3 regions of the Serratia bockelmannii genome follow, and region 1 is predicted to be linked to each of the others. Evidence: predicted binding sites of a transcription regulator. Region 1 holds the regulator's gene; each other region holds the start of a gene.
The links. Region 1 encodes PurR, which represses purine synthesis genes. Its sites were predicted from a motif close to CANGCAAACGTTTGCNTG; they were not measured.

Region 1 (4,639 bases):
TGCGTTCAAAGAGCAGTTCACCGATGCCGCAGTGAAAAACTTCGGTGCCGGCTGGACCTGGCTGGTGAAAAAACCGGACGGCGCGCTGGCGATCGTCAACACCTCCAACGCGGCCACCCCGCTGACCGGTGAAGACAAACCGCTGCTGACCGTTGACGTGTGGGAACATGCGTATTACATCGATTACCGCAATGCGCGTCCAAAATACCTGGAAAACTTCTGGGCGTTGGTCAACTGGACCTTCGCAGCGGAAAACCTGGCGTAAGCGCAGGTTCTGAGGTGATGAGGCGCAGCCTGGCTGCGCCTTTTTTATAACCGGGGGTAAATCAGTTCAACGCGGCAACGAAGCTGAAAGCGATAATGACCGCCAGCGCGCAGACGGTAGTGAACAGCGACATCTTCAATTCGGTATCCATGACAACTCCTTTAAAATGGGCTTTCCTAAGGATAAAAGGCGCACAATTAGTACGTCAAATCATTTTCCCACAGTTCGCCGATAAAATCTTGTTATCATTTCCCGGTTTATAATCTCGATTACCTCTTCCACTTTTGTTCAATATGCGACAAAATTCGCAGTTCACAACTGCGTACCGGCATTCATGCCCCTCCTGATTAAGCGCTGAAGACTTCAACACACTAAAAACTCAGTTTTCGCTTCTCTGGAGAAGGATCTACGTAGGCAAACGATTAACATCACACTTACATGCTGTAAACATGTGAGTTCAGGAGTCATTCCTTACATGGCAACGATTAAAGATGTGGCCAAACGCGCGGGCGTTTCCACCACCACCGTTTCGCACGTCATCAATAAGACTCGTTTCGTCGCCGAAGAGACCAAAGCGGCCGTGTGGGCCGCCATTAAAGAGCTGCACTACTCGCCGAGCGCCGTGGCGCGCAGCCTGAAAGTCAATCACACCAAGTCGATCGGCCTGCTGGCCACCTCGAGCGAAGCCCCCTACTTTGCCGAAGTGATCGAGGCGGTGGAAAACAGCTGCTACAGCAAAGGCTACACCCTGATCCTGTGCAACTCGCACAATAATCTCGACAAGCAGCGCGCCTACCTGGCGATGCTGGCGCAAAAGCGCGTCGACGGCCTGCTGGTCATGTGCTCCGAGTATCCGGATCAGCTGCTGGGCATGCTGGAAGACTACCGTAACATCCCGATGGTGGTGATGGACTGGGGCGCCGCGCGCGGCGACTTCACCGATACCATCATCGATAACGCGTTCGAAGGCGGCTATCTGGCCGGCCGTTACCTGATCGAGCGCGGCCACCGCGATATCGGCGCCATTCCCGGCCAACTGTCACGCAACACCGGCGGTGGCCGTCACCAGGGCTTTATGAAGGCGCTGCAGGAAGCGAATATCGACATTCGCGAAGAGTGGATCGTCCAGGGTGACTTCGAGCCGGAGTCCGGCTATAAGGCGATGCACCAAATCCTGTCGCAAAAACAGCGGCCGACCGCGGTATTCTGCGGCGGCGATATCATGGCGATGGGGGCCATCTGCGCCGCCGACGAGCTGGGCCTGCGCGTGCCGCAGGATATTTCCGTGATCGGCTACGACAATGTGCGCAACGCCCGCTACTTCACCCCGGCGCTGACCACCATTCACCAGCCGAAAGAGCGCCTGGGCGAAATGGCCTTCACCATGCTGCTAGATCGCATCATCAGCAAGCGCGAAGAGTCGCAGGTGATCGAAGTGCATCCGAAGCTGATCGAACGCCGCTCGGTCGCCGACGGCCCGTTCATCGACTACCGCCGCTAATCCCCCGCGCCGGAAGCCTGCGCAGCTTCCGGCTCCACCTCACTCAGCCACTCCTGATTCAACGTCTCTCCATCACCCAGATACGCCAGCAGCCAGCTCATCGCCGGTGACGGTTTATCCTGCTGCCAGGTCAGGCAGCACGGGCTGGCGGGAAACGGCTGCTGCAGCTGCAACGCCTTCAACTCACCGCGCTGCACCCGCGGCAGCGCCAGATGCGCCGGCATCATACCGACGCACAGCCCGGCGCACAGACAGTCGAACGCCGAGGTCCAGTCCGGCACCACCAGCCGCCGCTGGTTATCCAGCGTCCAAGTGACACGCTTGGGCAGATTGCGCGAAGTGTCCTCCAGACAAAGCGCAGGGTACGGCCTAAGCCGATCGTCATTCAACGCCCCTGCCAATTGTGCCAGCGGGTGCTGCGGGCTGACCACGCACAGCCAGTTCATATCCCCCATGTCGCGAAAGGCGAAGCCGCCGCCGACCGGCACCGCGCGGGTGGCGCCAATCGCCATATCCGCCCTGCCGTCCACCAACGCATCCCACACGCCGTTAAACACCTCGGGTTGCAACATCAGTTCAACGTCGGGGAAATGGCGGTAGAAATCCAGCACCAGTTGGCGGCTGCGCTGCGGTTTGACGATGATGTCCACGGCGATATTCAGCTGACCGCGCCACCCGTTAGCCACCTGCTGACAATGGCGGCGTGTGTCGAGCATTTTTTTGATAACAGCTCGCGCATCCTTGATAAATAACGCGCCGGCCGGCGTCAGCTCCACATCACGGTGACGCCGCTCAAACAGCGGCACCGCCAGCCATTGTTCCAACTGCCGCACGGTGTAGCTCACCGCCGACGGCACCCGGTGCAGCTCCTGCGCCGCCGCGCTGAAACTGCCGGTGCGCGCCACCGCGTCAACCACTTCAAGAGAATATTCAGACCACATCGCTTTGCCTTCAATTTTTTTAACAGCATTTTGCAAATATTACCGTTTCACAAGCAGAGATCCAGCCGGATACACTGGCCGGCGCTAAAAACCTGCGACACTAAAATATTAACGAGAAATACCATGCGAAACTCCTTTGGTTTTATGTTCTATCTCGCCGGCCTGAGCATGCTGGGTTATCTGGCGACCGATATGTACCTGCCCGCCTTTGGCGCCATGCGGGAGGAACTGCAAATATCCGCCGGCGCGGTCAGCGCCAGCCTGAGCATATTTCTGGCCGGCTTCGCCTTCGCGCAGCTGCTGTGGGGGCCGCTCTCCGACCGGCTGGGCCGCAAACCGGTATTATTGATTGGCCTGACGCTGTTCGCGTTCGGCTGCCTGGGCATGCTGTGGGTGGAAAATGCCGTGCAGCTCTGGATACTGCGCTTTATTCAGGCCGTCGGCGTCTGTTCCGCCGCCGCCATCTGGCAAGCGCTGGTGGTCGACCGCTATCGCGAAGGCCAGGCCAATCGCGTATTCGCCACCATCATGCCGCTGGTCGCGCTGTCGCCGGCGCTGGCGCCGCTGCTTGGCGCCTGGCTGCTTAACCACGCCAGCTGGCGTGCGATCTTCGCCGTGTTGCTGGCTATCACCGCCCTGCTGCTGCTGCCGACGTTGCTGCTCAAAGATCGCGCCAAAACTCAACCCGCCGCCGATGCGCCAAAAAGCAGCGTCAGTTTTTGGCAATTATTGAAATCCCCGGTGTTCAGCGGCAACGTCGCCATGTACGCCGCCTGCTCGGCCGGCTTCTTTGCCTGGTTGACCGGCTCGCCGTTCATCCTTGGTGATATGGGCTATGGCCCGAGCGACATTGGTCTGAGCTATGTGCCGCAGACGCTGGCTTTCCTGCTGGGGGGCTATGGCTGCCGCGCCGCGCTCAAACGCATCAATGGCAAAACCCTGCTGCCGTGGCTGCTGGTAGCTTATGGTGTCAGCATGGTGGCGCTGTATCTGGTGGCGACCGTAACCACTCCGACGCTCACCACGCTGCTGATCCCGTTCTGCGTGATGGCGCTGGTCAACGGCGCGGGCTACCCGATCATGGTGGCGAATGCGCTGATGCCGTTCCCGGAAAGCAGCGGCAAAGCCGCCGCGCTGCAAAATACGCTGCAGTTGGGGCTGTGTTTTGTGGCGAGCATGCTGGTGTCGGCGTTTATTGCCCAGCCGCTGCTGGCGACGGTGACGGTGATGGTGTCTACGGTGATCCTCGCCGCGCTGGGCTATTTCCTCCAGCGGGGAAAAGCGGGCGATGCGCAGCAAAAGGCGCAGCGGAAACATGCTAACTCAGCGTCATAATTGCCAAGCTTAATAATCACTTAAAGAATATGCGCGCCGAGTGCGATTTACAGTTGAGTCAACGCCTCGGCACGCCTATACTCAAAAACAACTTTATAAAGTAACACCTTATAATCTCTATATCTCAATTAGCTCTTGTGTACGCGTCTTGCGTCACACTCTTTTTTAAAGAGGCGTTTATCCTGCGCCATTTGCGTCGGGTCGTTTCTTTAAATTTCCTCTGTTCATAGTCGGATATCAGACGCCGCGGGCTTATTTCCCGTCGGTATACGTATGCACCCGCAGAAATTGTCTAAGCTGTTTCCTAACGGGTCATCAGTCAGAAGAAGGTGATGGAGAAGCTATGAGTTCATCGTGTATAGAAGATCTGAGCATCCAGGATAACCAGTGGTATCGCATCGCGCACGAAATGCTCGGTCTGGCCGGTATCGAAATCAATGGATCGCGCCCTTTCGATATTCAGGTTAAAAATCCCGAATTCTTTAAACGCGTTTTGCAACAAGGGTCACTGGGCCTCGGCGAAAGTTATATGGACGGTTGGTGGGAGTGCGAACGGCTGGATATATTCTTCCAGCGCGTGGTCAGCGCCGGGCTGGA
Region 2 (4,639 bases), 2.0 Mb from region 1:
CTGCTTCAGCTTCAGGGTGGAGATGATGCCTTCGGCTTCGGTCTGCGCCTGCTGCTGATTGTCCGCCGGCAGCGTTACCTGGATGGTCAGCATGTTGTTGTTCAGCGAACCGATCAGGACGGAAGAATAAGCCTTTTCACCGCCGCTGGTGATGATGCTGTCCAGCTGACGCAGCGGCACGCCGTTGACGTCGAGCGCCTTGTTGGTGATCACCTGCAGGTTGGCGTCACGCGCGCGCTGGGTATTCTCCAGGCGCTTGGCCAGGGTCTCCAGGCTGTCGGCGGTCTTGTCGCCCAAGATGACGATCACCGCGCGCTGGCCGGTGCTGTCTGCGTAAACATGCATGTTGTTGGCCTGGTTGCCCAGCTTGCCGCTCTGATCCGCCATGCCGACCGGCAGGGTGAACGCCAGTTTACCGTCCAGCAGGCTCACCTGCTGCCCGGCCGGCGCGCTGGCTGCCGCGCCGTCTGGCGCTGCCTTGGTGTCTTTGGTGTTGCCGTCGCAGGCCGCGAGGCCAAGCGCCAGCAGGCTGATACCCATCAATTTCGCTACTTTACGCATCGGGCTTCCTTCTTCCTTTCCGGTAGGGATTTACTGTCGTATCGCAACCTATTCCAGGTTGAAATGCAAGGCAGATGTTGTCACAAGTTTTTTTCCAGTAATAGCCGATAATCAGCCACTTCGCCTTTCTTTTCCAGTTGAACAATCTGATAGTGGTGGGTGAGCAGCATCGTCAGCATGGCGCGGAACCGGTTACGGGTTTTGACCGTCAGTTGGCGATAGCCCTGCGCCCGAGCCCAGCGTTCCTGTTCGGCCAACAAGGCCTGCGCCACGCCGTGGCGACGGAATGCCGGCAGCACGCCACCCAGCCAGCTGTAAAACACCGTTTCCTGCCGTTGATAACCGAGTTTGAAACCGGCCGGCTGCCCGTCTATCTCGGCGATCAACAGGCTGGCGGGGGCGGTGCCGATACGCCGCTGCAGATCGGCCAGGCTATGCAGGCCGCCGAATTCGGGGATGCGTTGGTAAAGGCGGTGGATTTCTTCGAGCGTGGCGGTGCGGACGATGGGGATCATGAGCGGCCTCCAAAGAATAGGGCCGCCCAGAATAGCATGGCTCAGCTCGGCTGCAGGCTGCCGCTGCGCGCCGCGATGCGTTTGAGCAGCATGTTCAGCAACACGCCGTACATCGGCAAGAAGAACAGCAGGCAGATCATCACCTTGAAGCTGTAATCCACCAGCGCAATCTCCACCCAGTTGTTGGCCATGAACGGATCGCTGCTCTTGTAGAAGGCGATGAAGAAGAACGCCAGCGTATCGCTGATGTTGCCGAGGAACATCGCCGCCGCCGGCGCCACCCACCAGGCGCTGCGTTGGCGCAGACGGTTAAACACGTGTACGTCGAGGATCTGGCCGAGCACATAGGCCATAAAGCTGGCCACGGCGATGCGCGCCACGAACAGGTTAAAACTGCTCAGCGCCGCGAAGCCCTGCCATTCTCCCTGATAGGTGACGGTGGAGATCACATAAGAGATGAACAGCGCCGGCACCATCACCGCCAGGATAATACGTCGCGCCAGCGGCGCGCCGAAGATGCGCACGGTCAGATCGGTCGCCAGGAAGATAAACGGGAAGGTAAAGGCGCCCCAGGTGGTATGGAAGCCGAAAACGGTGATCGGCAGCTGCACCAGGTAGTTGCTGGAGGTAATGATGGCGATATGAAACAGCGAAAGCCAGACCAACGCCGTGAAGCGCTGCTGTGCGGTAAACGAATACATGTTGTAGCCTTTTTAGCAGTGGGGTGAGGGAACCCAGTGTGTCTTGTCAAAACAGCAAAAAACGCTGCGCGGCGGCATGATACGCGTTTGCGCAACCAATGCAATGGTTAAATTTAACGCAAACGTTAACGCATCTTGCGCAGAAAAACTACCGGCGTAAACTAGGCGCTAATGAGATGCGGCGAGCGTTCGCCGATCGTTTTGAACGAGAAAAATTGCATGACTGACTTATTTGCCCAGGCAGACCAGACGCTCGACGCGCTGGGGCTGCGTTGCCCAGAACCGGTGATGATGGTGCGTAAAACCGTGCGCCATATGGACAACGGCGAAACGCTGCTGATTATTGCCGACGATCCGGCTACCACCCGCGATATCCCGGGGTTCTGCCGCTTTATGGAGCATACGCTGGTGGCGCAGGAGACCGAGCAGGCGCCATACCGTTATCTGCTGCGTAAAGGCGTATAACGGCGGCGCGGCCGAGTTAAAAGTTCCTTCCCCCAAATGACAACGGGCGCGGTATGCCGCGCCCGTGTTTGTTTCAGAGCTTAGCTGCGCTTTCTCAACAGCCGCAGCGCGTTGGCGGTGACCAGCGCGGTGGCGCCGGAGTCGGCCAGCACCGCCAGCCACAGCCCGGTTAACCCCAGCAGGCTGGTGATCAGGAAGACCCCTTTCAACCCCAGCGCGATGGTGATGTTTTGCCGGATATTGGCGTGGGTGGCGCGCGAGATGCGGATCATTTCCGCGACGCCCACCAGTCGGTTGTGGGTCAGGGCGGCGTCGGCGGTCTCCAGCGCCACGTCGGTGCCGCTGCCCATGGCGATGCCGATGTTGGAGGCTTTCATCGCCGGGGCGTCGTTGATGCCGTCGCCGATCATCGCCGTCGGGCGCAGTTCGCTCAGTTCGGTGACCGCGCTGACCTTATCTTCCGGCAACAGACCGGCACGATAGTCGAGGCCCAGCTCGCCGGCGATCGCTGCGGCGGCGCGCGGGTTATCCCCGGTCAGCATCACGCCGCGAATACCCAGCGCGTTCAGTTCGGCTATCGCCTGTTTGGCGTCGCTGCGTAGCGTATCACGCAGCGCCAGCAAGCCGATGGGCGCGCCGTCTTCCAGCACCACCACCGCCGTTTTACCGGCGTTTTCCAGCTTGTCTACCTGGCTCTGCCATTGTGTGGCGAGCAGGCCCGGCGCCAGCTTGCCCGGCGCACTGATCAGCACGGTCTTGCCGTCCACGATCCCTTCCACACCGACGCCGGCCAGCGCGCGGCGCGCCTGCGCCAGCGGCAGCTCAGCCCCGCTTGCGGCGGCGCGGTTGATGATCGCTTGCGCCAGCGGGTGATGTGAACCGGCCTCTACCGCGGCGGCAAGCTGCAACAGCCGTTGTTCGGTCAGCGCGCCGATGGGCAGCACGTCGGTGACCGTCGGCTTGCCTTCGGTCAGGGTGCCGGTTTTATCGAAGGCGATGGTTTGAATCTGGCCCAGTTGCTCCAGCGCCGCGCCGCCTTTAATCAGCGCGCCGCGCCGCGTGGCGGCCGCCAGCCCGGATGTGATGGCCGCCGGCGTCGAGATCACCAGCGCGCATGGACAGCCGATCAGCAGCAGCGTCAGGCCGCGATAGATCCAGGTCTCCCACGGCTGCGAGAACAGCAGTGGCGGTACCAGGATCACCGCGACGGCCAGCAGCATGATGGCTGGGGTGTAATAGCGGCTGAAGCGATCGAGGAAGCGTTCGATCGGCGCGCGGCGTTCTTCGGCCTCTTCAATAAGCTGCAAAATGCGGTCGATGGCATTTTTGCCGGGCTCGGAAATCACCTTCATCTGTGCCGCCTGATCGACGGACAGGCTGCCGGCGGCCACTTTTTCCCCTTGTTGACGCTCGACCGGCACCGATTCGCCGGTCAGGGCGCTTTCGTCAAAGCTGGCGAACGGATTGAGCAGCTCGGCGTCGGCCGGCAGGCGCCCGCCGGGCGCGATTTCAATCACATCGCCAGGGCGCAGGCTGGCGACCGGCACGCGTTTGCGTTCCGTGCCTTGCAGCAGCAGCGCATCTTCCGGCACCAGCTCCATCAGCGCCTTCACCCCGCGCCGCGCACGGTTGGCGGCGTAGGATTCCAGCAGCTCGCCGACCATAAACAGCAGCAGCACCATCGCCGCCTCGGCGGTGGCGCCAATAAACAGCGCGCCGATGGCCGCCACGCTCATCAGCGTTTCGATGGCGAACGGCGTGCCGGAGCGAATCAGACGCAGCGCCTTGGCGGCGACCGGCGCCAACCCGACCAGCGTGGTGGCGATAAAGGCGATGCGACCCAGCTCCGGGTTAATCCGATCCAGCACCCAGCTGACCACCATCAGGGTAGTTAACAACAGCAGCGGCGCAAATTCGCCGAAGCGCGAGGCTTTTGGCGCGGCATCTTTGGCGGTCTGAGTGCCGAGCAGGGTAAAACCGGCCTGGGCGACCGCGTCCTGGATCCGCAGGCTGAGATCGGACTGTGCGTCGACCACCAGTTTTTCAGTGGCGAACAATACGCGTGCGCTGTCAACGCCGGGGAGCGCGGTGACGGCATTTTCGATTTTCTTGGCGCAGCTGGGGCAGTCCATACCGGTGACTTTCCAGCTGAAACGTTGGCTGCCGGAAGGGGGAGCGGCGGCCAGCCTGTCGCTTTCCTCGTCCGGATCGTCGGGCGCGCTGGCGCAGCAGCCGCTATCGCCATGATCGTGATGATGGTGGGCGTGTTCGGCCTGTACGGCTGCGCTTTTCGGCTCACTGCTGCAGCCATGCTGCGTTTTGCTGTGGCTGTGGTTGCAGCCGCACCCGCCTTCGGCGTGGTGATGTTCCTGATGATTATGGTTTTGCTGATTGTGC
Region 3 (4,639 bases), 1.6 Mb from region 1:
CGCCATCGTGGTGCTGTTCGTGTACCGCAAAATTCGCAGCTAAGGCGAATGCCATAAGTCAAAAGGGCAGCCCCTGGGCTGCCCTTTTCGTTACTTCTGCTCCGCCGATTCGTCCGGCGCGTCAAGCACCTCTTCTTCCTTGCGGAACAGGCTGATGACCTTGAACAGCAGGCTCAGGCCGATCCCCACGATGGTCGCCAGCGCCATGCCTTTCAGCTCCGCCGCGCCGATGTGCACCTTGGCGCCGCTCACGCCGATGATCAGGATCACCGAGGTTAAAATCAGGTTTTGCGCTTTGTTGTAATCCACTTTGGACTCGATCAGCACGCGAATGCCCGAAGCGCCGATCACACCGTACAGCAGCAGGGAAACGCCGCCCATCACCGGCACCGGCACCGCCTGGATCGCCGCCGCCAGCTTACCGATGCAGGACAACAGGATCGCCAGCACCGCCGCGCCGCCGATCACCCAGGTGCTGTAGACCTTGGTGATGGCCATCACGCCGATGTTCTCGCCATAGGTGGTGTTCGGCGTGGAGCCGAAGAAGCCGGAGAACACCGTCGAGATGCCGTTTGCGAACATCGAGCGGTGCAGGCCCGGATCGCGGATCAGGTCTTTTTTCACGATGTTGGCGGTCACCACCAGGTGGCCGACGTGCTCGGCGATCACCACCAGCGCCGCCGGCAGAATGGTGAAGATGGCGAACCACTCAAAGCGCGGGGTGTAGAAGGTCGGCAGCGCGAACCAGTGCGCCTCGCGGATCGGGGTCAAATCCACCACGCCCATGAAGAACGACAGCGCATAGCCCACCAGCACGCCGATCAGGATCGGGATAATCGCCAGGAAGCCGCGGAACAGCACTGAACCGAGCACCGTGACCGCCAGCGTCACCAGCGAAATGGTGATGGTGGTCGAGTCGGCGCTGGTGCCTTCCGCCGGCAGCAGCCCCGCCATGTTGGCCGCTACGCCCGCCAGCTCCAGCCCGATGACGGCGACGATCGCCCCCATCGCCGCCGGCGGGAACATCACGTCCAGCCAGCCGGTGCCGGCCTTTTTCACGATCAGCGCCACCAGGCAGAACAGCACGCCGCACATGATGAAACCGCCCAACGCCACTTCGTAACCGAGCGGCAACAGCAGCAGCACCGGCGAGATAAACGCGAAGCTGGAGCCGAGGTAGGCCGGGATCTTGCCTTTACAGATGAACAGATACAGCAGCGTGCCGATGCCGTTGAACAACAGCACGGTCGCCGGGTTGATCTTGAACAGGATAGGCACCAGCACGGTGGCGCCGAACATGGCGAACAGGTGCTGGAAGCTGAGCGGAATGGTCTGGAGCAGCGGCGGGCGCTCGCTGACGCCGATGGCGCGACGGGTCATGTGTGCTTTTCCTCGGTTTATTGGTTTTATAGGTTTTAGTCAAAAAAAAGCCGACTCGTTAAGTCGGCTCAAATGTTTACTTAGTACCAAATATCTTGTCGCCCGCATCGCCCAGGCCAGGCACGATGTAGCCCTTGTCGTTCAGACACTGATCGATGGAGGCGGTGTACAGCTCAACGTCCGGATGCGCTTTCTCCAGCGCGGCGATGCCTTCCGGCGCTGCGACCAGGACCAGCACCTTGATGCTGTGGCAGCCGGCTTTCTTCAGCAGATCGATAGTGGCGATCATCGAACCGCCGGTGGCCAGCATCGGGTCGACGACCAACGCCATGCGCTCTTCGATGTTGGAAACCAGCTTCTGGAAGTACGGTACCGGCTCCAGGGTTTCTTCGTCGCGGTATACGCCCACCACGCTGATGCGTGCGCTCGGCACGTGCTCCAGCACCCCTTCCATCATGCCCAGACCTGCGCGCAGGATTGGCACTACGGTAATCTTTTTCCCTTTGATCTGATCCACTTCAACTGGCCCGCACCAGCCTTCGATGGTGACTTTTTCCGTCTCCAGATCGGCGGTCGCTTCATAGGTCAGTAAACTACCCACTTCTGAGGCCAGCTCACGGAAGCGTTTGGTGCTGATGTCATTTTCACGCATCAGGCCAAGCTTGTGTTTTACCAGCGGGTGTTTCACCTCAACGATCTTCATCATTTTTCTCCTATTAAGGTGGTTGCGGCCAAAAAAATCGCGGGATTATACCTCCTTTTTTTCGCCGCGCCACCCACAATAGCCCGATCGGGATCAACAAAAGTTTGAATATCAGTATAGATGACGAAAAAGCGGAGCCGGTTCACAAGCCGCTCGCAAACGTTTGCCTGCGCTGTTAGAATTGCCGCGCCTTATTCCGGAATCAACATCGGAAGCACAGTTTTCAAACCGCAAATCGTCGTGGGGAATCGCGCAGTGACCGACAAAACCTCTCTCAGCTATAAAGACGCAGGTGTCGATATCGATGCAGGCAACGCATTGGTAGATCGCATCAAAGGTGTAGTTAAACAGACCCGTCGCCCGGAAGTGATGGGCGGTCTGGGCGGGTTTGGCGCCCTGTGTGCGTTGCCGCAGAAATACCGCGAGCCGGTGCTGGTTTCCGGTACCGACGGCGTGGGCACCAAGCTGCGTCTGGCGATGGATCTGAAACGCCACGACACCATCGGCATCGATCTGGTGGCGATGTGCGTCAACGATCTGGTGGTTCAGGGCGCCGAGCCACTGTTCTTCCTCGACTACTACGCGACCGGCAAGCTGGACGTGGACACCGCGGCCAGCGTGATCACCGGCATCGCCGAGGGCTGCAAACAGTCTGGCTGTGCGCTGGTGGGCGGCGAAACCGCTGAAATGCCGGGCATGTACCACGGCGAAGACTACGACGTGGCCGGTTTCTGCGTCGGCGTGGTCGAAAAATCCGAGATCATCGACGGCAGCAAAGTGCAGTCCGGCGACGCGCTGATCGCCCTGGGCGCTTCCGGCCCACACTCCAACGGCTACTCGCTGGTGCGCAAAATCCTGGAAGTGAGCAACACCGATCCGACCGCCACTCAGTTGGAAGGCAAGCCGCTGGCCGACCACCTGCTGGCGCCGACCAAAATTTACGTGAAGTCCGTGCTGGAGCTGATCGAGAAGGCGGACGTACACGCCATCGCTCACCTCACCGGCGGCGGCTTCTGGGAAAACATTCCGCGCGTGCTGCCGGAAGGCATGCAGGCGGTGATCGACGAAACCAGCTGGCAGTGGCCGGCAGTGTTCACCTGGCTGCAGCAGGCCGGCAACGTCAGCCGTCATGAAATGTACCGCACCTTCAACTGCGGCGTAGGCATGGTCATCGCCCTGCCGGAAGCCGAAGTGGAAGCGGCCATCGCGCTGCTGACCGCGGCAGGTGAAAAAGCGTGGAAAATCGGTAAACTGACCGCCTCTTCCGACGAACAACAAGTGGTCATCAACTGATGAAAAAGATCGTGGTGTTGGTCTCCGGCCAGGGGAGCAATCTCCAGGCGCTGATTGACGCCTGCCAGCAGGGCCGCATCGCCGCTGAAATCGTGGCGGTGTTCAGCAACAAGGCGCAGGCTTATGGCCTGCAACGCGCCGAAGCGGCGGGCATCGCCGCCCAGGCGCTGGATGCCAAGGCCTACGCCGATCGCACGGCGTTCGACGCCGCGTTGGCGGACGCCATCGACCAGCACCAGCCCGATCTGGTGGTGCTGGCCGGCTACATGCGCATCCTCAGCCCGCAGTTCGTGCAGCGTTATGCCGGCCGCATGCTGAACATCCACCCTTCCCTGCTGCCGAAATACCCGGGTCTGCATACCCACCGTCAGGCCATCGACAACGGCGACAGCGAACACGGCACCTCGGTGCACTTCGTGACCGAACAGCTCGACGGCGGCCCGGTGATTTTACAGGCCAAGGTGCCGATTTTCGCTGACGACGAAGAGGATGACGTGGTTGAACGGGTGCAAACCCAAGAACACACGATCTATCCGCTGGTGGTGAGCTGGTTCGTCGACGGTCGCCTGGCGATGCGCGATGGCGCCGCCTGGCTGGACGGCGAACGCCTGCCTGAGCAGGGTCACGCCGCCGACTGATGCGCGCAGCCTGAACCTTGCCTAAACGGCGCCCACGCGGCGCCGTTTTTTTTCGCCTTCATCCATTCTGTGAAGTTATACTTTGCACAATTTCACGGCACAGAGGAGCCCACATGTCCAGCACTGCCAGCGTCAGGTTACGCCCATTGGAACGGGACGATCTGTCGTTCGTCCACCAGATGGACAACAACGCCAGCGTCATGCGCTATTGGTTTGAAGAACCCTACGAAGCCTTTGTCGAGCTTTCCGATCTCTACGACAAACACATCCACGATCAGAGCGAGCGCCGCTTTATCATCGAGCACGAAGGCGCCAAGGTCGGCCTGGTAGAGCTGGTGGAGATCGATCACATCCACCGCCGCGCTGAGTTCCAGATCATCATCGATCCTGCCCACCAGGGCAAAGGCTACGCCAGCACCGCCGCCCGTCTGGCGATGGACTACGGTTTCTCGGTGCTGAACCTGTACAAGCTGTACCTGATCGTCGATAAGGAGAACCCGAAGGCGATCCACATCTACAGCAAGCTGGGCTTCAACGTGGAAGGCGAGCTGATCGACGAGTTCTTCGTCAACGGCGAATACCGCACCGTGCTGCGCATGTGCATCTTCCAGCCGCAATATCTGGC

Region 2: tusA (sulfurtransferase TusA) is a predicted target of PurR. The motif match lies at 1,893-1,910, and genes of this name have one in related genera.
Region 3: purM (phosphoribosylformylglycinamidine cyclo-ligase) is a predicted target of PurR. The motif match lies at 2,236-2,253, and genes of this name have one in related genera.

What each region holds. Positions count from the first base shown of each region.
Region 1 covers NZ_CP196512.1:2,264,857-2,269,495, reverse strand. Annotated here, with positions in the region: gene sodB (superoxide dismutase [Fe]) at 1-265, shown strand, start outside; gene cydH (cytochrome bd-I oxidase subunit CydH) at 327-416, opposite strand; gene purR (HTH-type transcriptional repressor PurR) at 741-1,766, shown strand; gene punR (DNA-binding transcriptional activator PunR) at 1,763-2,707, opposite strand; gene punC (purine nucleoside transporter PunC) at 2,831-4,042, shown strand; gene cfa (cyclopropane fatty acyl phospholipid synthase) at 4,386-4,639, shown strand, end outside.
Region 2 covers NZ_CP196512.1:223,512-228,150, forward strand. Annotated here, with positions in the region: gene ACSJLU_RS01035 (DcrB family lipoprotein) at 1-561, opposite strand, end outside; gene ACSJLU_RS01040 (GNAT family N-acetyltransferase) at 642-1,076, opposite strand; gene ACSJLU_RS01045 (7-cyano-7-deazaguanine/7-aminomethyl-7-deazaguanine transporter) at 1,118-1,777, opposite strand; gene tusA (sulfurtransferase TusA) at 1,997-2,242, shown strand; gene ACSJLU_RS01055 (zinc/cadmium/mercury/lead-transporting ATPase) at 2,323-4,639, opposite strand, start outside.
Region 3 covers NZ_CP196512.1:3,822,244-3,826,882, forward strand. Annotated here, with positions in the region: gene ACSJLU_RS18285 (GlsB/YeaQ/YmgE family stress response membrane protein) at 1-43, shown strand, start outside; gene uraA (uracil permease) at 91-1,380, opposite strand; gene upp (uracil phosphoribosyltransferase) at 1,457-2,083, opposite strand; gene purM (phosphoribosylformylglycinamidine cyclo-ligase) at 2,339-3,376, shown strand; gene purN (phosphoribosylglycinamide formyltransferase) at 3,376-4,014, shown strand; gene speG (spermidine N1-acetyltransferase) at 4,128-4,639, shown strand, end outside.